2 regions of the Psychrobacillus sp. NPDC096389 genome follow, and region 1 is predicted to be linked to the other one. Evidence: riboswitches for the same ligand, from Rfam matches in the RefSeq annotation. Region 1 holds a riboswitch; the other holds the start of a gene.

What was found. A riboswitch is a leader RNA that binds a small molecule or an ion and turns the genes downstream of it on or off. The one in region 1 is predicted to bind S-adenosylmethionine.
Region 2: another riboswitch for S-adenosylmethionine. It lies ahead of metA (homoserine O-acetyltransferase MetA); the one in region 1 lies ahead of ACIQ38_RS18155 (bifunctional homocysteine S-methyltransferase/methylenetetrahydrofolate reductase).

Annotation. Positions count from the first base shown of each region.
Region 1 covers NZ_JBIWFB010000008.1:177,150-180,293, forward strand. The annotation lists gene ACIQ38_RS18150 (protoporphyrinogen oxidase) at 1-1,182, shown strand, start outside; SAM riboswitch class I at 1,357-1,462, shown strand; gene ACIQ38_RS18155 (bifunctional homocysteine S-methyltransferase/methylenetetrahydrofolate reductase) at 1,555-3,144, shown strand, end outside.
Region 2 covers NZ_JBIWFB010000005.1:138,434-141,577, reverse strand. The annotation lists gene abc-f (ribosomal protection-like ABC-F family protein) at 1-698, shown strand, start outside; gene ACIQ38_RS14020 (5' nucleotidase, NT5C type) at 695-1,150, shown strand; SAM riboswitch class I at 1,272-1,380, shown strand; gene metA (homoserine O-acetyltransferase MetA) at 1,463-2,371, shown strand; gene ACIQ38_RS14010 (aldo/keto reductase) at 2,415-3,144, opposite strand, start outside.

The DNA of each region.
Region 1 (3,144 bases):
GGCGTTTTGCCTTTAGTAGAAGAGCTAAATTTACAAGAGGAGCTTGTCTACAATGCGACAGGTATTTCTTATATATATACGAATAACGAATTGCACGCCATTCCAGCAGATACAGTATTTGGTATACCGACAAGTGAGGAATCGTTAGAAAGTAGCACATTAGTTTCCGATGAAGGTAAAGAAGAAGCGTTGAAAGATTTTGAGTTGCCAAATGAAAGCTTTACAAAAGACAGTTCAATTGGATCTTTTTTAGAACATTTCTTAGGTAAAGAGTTAGTCGAGAAACAAATAGCACCTGTCTTATCAGGTGTATATTCTGGAGATTTAGATAAGCTAACAATGGCTTCAACTTTACCTTATTTAGTGGATTATAAAGACGAGTATGGCAGTATTATAAAAGGGTTGGAAGCAAACAGGGAACAATTCCTAGCGGCAGCAAATAAAAAATTTATCTCCTTTAAAAATGGACTTTCGGCGTTGATAGATCGAATGGAAGAAGAACTCCAGGACGCTACTATTTTAACAGGAGTGCGCACAACAAAGATTACCAAAAATGATGATAAGTATGAAATATTCTTTTCTAACAAAGAGCCAATCAAAGCAGATTATGTTGTCTTAACAACTCCTCATGATGTTGCCCAAAGTATATTGCAAAATGAAGAGTTGGACGCTGATTTTAATAGACTGAAAAATTCCTCGCTTATTAGTATTTATCTAGGCTTTGATATTCCGGATGAACAGCTTCCTGCTGAAGGTACGGGCTTTATCGTTTCTGAAAATAGCGATGTGAAATGCAATGCGTGCACATGGACAAGCCGTAAATGGAAACATACATCTGAAAAGAGCCATTTGCTTGTTCGCATGTTCTACAAAAGCACGAATCCTACATTTGAGGAAATGAAACATATGAGTGAAGACGAGTTGGTTCAAGTCGCTTTACAAGATATAGAAAAGAGCTTGAAATTAACTGGGAAGCCCCAAGTTGTAGAAGTGACAAAATGGAATGATTTCATGCCAAATTATCACTTAGAGCATGGGCAAGCGGTGACAGCGTTAAGTGAAAAATTGTCTGCTCAATACCCCCAAGTAGTGCTTGCTGGATGTTCTTATTACGGAGTAGGTATCGGTGCTTGTATTAAGAATGGTAAGGAAACTGCTGAGCTTATTGCTGAAAGTATTTAACTATTATGATGATGGTGCCTCAAAAGTCTTTTAATAAATGACTTTTGAGGCATCTTTTTTTCATGTATTTAATTCCATCTATTCAATCTTCAATAAAAAGAAAATTCCAAACTTTACTTGACGCCTTACTCTATTAAAGGTACGATATGTCTAATGAAAAAACTGAATATTAAATTCTTATCAAGAGAAGCTGAGGGACTGGCCCTGTGAAGCTTCAGCAACCTGCCGTTTAGGTTAGGTGCTAAATCCAGCAGACACCTAATAGTCTGAAAGATGAGAAGGAACGATTTTTGTAAACTCGTAAAGCCTTCTTTTAATTAGAGAAGGCTTTTTTTATTGTAAAGTTTTTGATCAGGGAGAGGATGAGTGCAAATGGGATTGTTAGAGAAACTACAAACAAATATGTTAACAGCAGATGGAGCGATGGGAACGCTACTCTATTCATATGGAATTGAATATTGCAATGAAGAGTTAAACATCGAAAGGCCAGAAATCATCGAGAAAATACATCAGGATTATATCGAAGCCGGTGCAGATATTATACAAACAAATACATACGGCGCGAATGCGATTAAATTGGCGAGGTATGGACTAGAAAACAATGTGAAAGAAATCAACGAAGCGGCGATTCAAATTGCGAAGCGTGCTGCTGCGCCTGGAGGCCAATTTGTGCTAGGTACAATCGGGGCAATACGAGGCATACGTAAGAGCGATGCAACACTTGAGGAAATTATTCAAATGGTTGACGGGCAAGCGAATCATTTGCTTACTGGCAATCCAGATGGACTATTACTTGAAACGTATTATGATTTTGAGGAATTATCTGCAACCGTTACACATTTACGAAAGTTAACTGATACGCCAATCATAGCGCAAGTATCGATGCATGAACCTGGTATCTTGCAAAATGGATTATCACTGAATGATGCATTGCAACAGCTGGATGCATTAGGAGCAGATGTCGTTGGAGTTAATTGTCGTCTAGGTCCGTTCCATACGATACAGGCATTGGAAGAGGTTTCCCTGCCCAAAAACGCATATCTTTCTGCTTTTCCGAATGCCAGCTTACTGGATATGGAAGATGGTCGAATCGTGTACGAATCAGAAGCGGATTATTTTGGTAAGGCTGCATTACTACTTCGGGAAGAAGGAGTTCGATTGATCGGTGGATGTTGTGGAACGACTCCTAAGCATATCGAAGCGGCCAAAAAAAGAATTGGTCATTTACCTCCTTTAACAACGAAAGTCGTGGCTCCTAAAAAGCCGATTATTATCCGAGATGCCGAGCCGAATATCAACGAACCCCTCCACATAAAAGTGCAAAAAGAACGGACTATTATTGTGGAACTGGACACTCCACGTCATTTAGACACGACAACTTTTATGGAAGGTGCTACAAAGCTCTATGATGCTGGTGTTGACGCTGTGACGATGGCGGATAATTCACTTGCTTCCCCGCGCATTAGTAATATGGCGATGGGATCGATGTTAAAGCTACAAAATAATATCCGTCCTCTTGCCCATATTACGTGCCGAGATCGCAATCTTATCGGTCTTCAATCGCATCTAATGGGGCTTGATGCGCTAGGTATTCATGACATATTAGCAGTAACAGGAGATCCGACAAAAATTGGGGACTTCCCAGGTGCTACAAGCGTTTATGACGTTTCAAGTTTGGAATTGATTCAATTAATTAAGCAGCTAAATGAAGGTATTTCATTCTCCGGGAAATCGCTCCGAAAGAAAGCGAAATTCTCTGTGGCAGCGGCTTTCAATCCAAACGTTCGAGTACTAGACCGAGCAGTAAAACGACTAGAAAAGAAAATCGAGTGTGGTGCCGATTACTTCATCACACAACCTGTTTATACGAAAGAAAAAATTCAAGAAATTTATGAAGCAACGAAACATTTAGCAACTCCTATTTTCATTGGCATTATGCCGCTAACCAATATACGAAATTCC
Region 2 (3,144 bases), on a different contig from region 1:
TCGGTAGCAATGTTCGTGTTGGCTTTCTTTCACAGCATTTCCTTATTGCAGATCCGAAAGCTCGACTAATCGATGTGTTTCGCAGTGAAGTAAACGTCGTTGAAGGGGATGCCCGCCACATATTAGCTAAATTTATGTTTTACGGACCCGATGTGTTTAAACGAGTAGGTGATTTAAGCGGGGGAGAACGAATGCGTCTTCGCCTTGCTCAGCTTATGCATCAAGATATCAATTTATTGATGTTAGATGAACCGACGAATCATCTAGATATAGATTCTAGAGAAGTATTGGAAGATGCTATGGAAGACTTCCAAGGAACAATACTGGCTGTCTCTCACGATCGCTACTTTTTAAACAAATTATTCCCTAGAACTGTATGGCTAGATCAAGGGCAGTTAACTACTTTTGAAGGTCCATATGAGTGGGCTCGTGCAAAATGGGAGGAGTTACAAGCGAAAACCCCTTCTATTAACTTAGTGAAAATAAAGGAACCAGCAAAGAACAATCAAACAAAGATAAAACATGCTCAACCAATAGAAGAGGAAATTGCTGCATTAGAATTAGAAATTAATACAATAAATAGTCAAATCGAGTTGGAAAATGATTGGGAGAATTACGAGCGATTACTAGAAACTAAAAACCAACATGAGCAGCTATTAGAGAAATTATTGGAGAAATGGATGGAGAATGAAAATTGAAACGCATTGCAATTGATATGGATGAAGTAATTTCGGCTTTTAGCTTGAAATGTCTACAGCTATTTAATGCTGAATTTCATTCAAACTATACGGCGGATCATCTTCATGGAAAACTTTTATCTGAGCTAGATCACCGTTTTAAAGAGAAAGTGAATGATTATTTGGCGGAGGAATCTTTTTTTCTGGAATTGGATGTTATGGAGGGAAGTCAAGGGGCATTGCGCCGATTAAGTGAGCAATATGATATTTTCATTGTTACGGCGGCTATGGAGTTTCCCGCATCATTAGCACCTAAATACCAATGGTTAAAAAAGCATTTTCCTTTCTTGAATGAAAAGCATTTCGTTTTTTGCGGGGAGCGAATTTTATTTACAGCCCCGCATAATAGGAATGAAAATAGATTTACACGATTGAATAGTTGGAATGAAGTCGAACGATATTTTTTGAAATAAACACCATTTAATTGTCGTGTAATTTAATAAAAAGAGCTTTTTATTATAAAATTTCAAATGTTGCATAAATGTTTTGCTCATGGTAGTATTTACTAGATTACATAAATAAACAAATTAAATATTCTTATCAAGAGAAGCAGAGGGACATGGCCCTGTGAAGCTTCAGCAACCTCTGATATTGTCAGAAAGGTGCTAACTCCTACAAGATTTTTGATCTTGAGAGATAAGAACTGAGAGCTATCAATACACCCTCTTTTCTTATCCCATGAGAAAAGAGGGTTTTTATGTTACATAGAAAGGAAGAGGGAAAAAATGCCGATTAATGTACCGAAACAGTTACCAGCAATAAAAAACTTAGAAAAAGAAAAAATATTCGTAATGGACGAGGAACGCGCTACTGGGCAGGATATCCGTCCTATGAACATCATCATTTTAAACTTAATGCCTGAAAAAGAGAAAACAGAACTGCAACTATTAAGGCTATTAGGGAATACACCACTACAAGTGAATGTTACTTTTATGAACATGGCTTCACATGAATCTAAAAATGTAAGTAAAACGCATTTAGATACATTTTATACAACCTTTGAAGAGATCAAGCAACGTAAATTCGATGGTATGATTATTACTGGGGCACCAATTGAGCATCTACAATTTGAAGAGGTGAATTATTGGGATGAAATGACGAAAATTATGGATTGGACAAAAACGAATGTTACATCTGTTTTCCATATTTGTTGGGGAGCGCAAGCTGCTTTATACCATCATTATGGAATTGATAAATACGACTTACCAAAGAAGTGCTTTGGTGTGTTCGATCATCGTTTATCTGATCTAACAGTTAATCTTGTACGGGGATTTAACGATGTTTTTAACGCTCCGGTGTCTCGTTATACATCCATTTCTTATGACGAAATTAAAAATGATCCGAGACTTAACATACTTTCCAAATCTGACGATGCGGGCGTTTTTCTGATCATTTCCAAAGACGAAAAACATATTATGGTTACTGGCCATTTAGAGTATGATGCAACAACTTTAGCAGATGAATATAACCGTGATCTGGAAAAGGGAATTGACATCGACGTACCAGAAAATTATTTTCCGAATAATGACCCATCCAAAGCTCCATTAAATACATGGCGTTCCCATACGCATTTATTATTTTCCAACTGGTTGAACTATTATGTCTACCAAGAAACACCTTACGAATGGGAATAAACAACAGAAAAGCACAGAGCGAAATACCGCTCTGTGCTTTTGATTATTTAAAAATACGATCAATTTCCGCAATCTCATCAGTGGAAAGTTGAACTTCTAATGTTTGAAGATTATCTAATACTTGCTCAGGTTTTTTCGCTCCAGGAATTATTACATCGATACCAGCTTGTGATAAATACCAGGCAAGCACAATATTGGAAACTCCTACGTTTTTATCATGAGCGATGTGACGCAGCTGTTCTACTTTATCTAAGTTATGAACGAAAACTTCGCCTTGGAACAATGGATTTTTGGAACGACCATCTTCGAATGTACTATTTTTATCAAATTTTCCAGTAAGTAAACCAGATGCTAGGGGGAAATAAGGGATAAACGAGATATTATGCTCTATCGTATATGGTAGAAATTCATTTTCTGCATCCCGTTTTAGTAAATTGTAACCTGATTGTAGCACATCAATATATCCATCCTGATTGCCTTCTTTTAATTGTTCCAAATTAAAATTCGATACTCCGATGGCCCGTATTTTTCCTTCTTCTTTTAAGCGATGAAGTGTGCCGATTGCTTCTGCTTTTGGCGTATTTTCATCTGGATAATGTATATAAAATAGATCGATGTAGTCTGTTTGAAGGCTACGCAAACTATTCTCCACCGTTTCTCTTAAAAACTGAGGAGAGTTGTCTATTAATACTTGTCCGTCCTCTAATTTATGCGCACCTTTTGAAGCTAATATAATGTCGTGACGATTCTTACCTTCTTTTAATACTTCACCA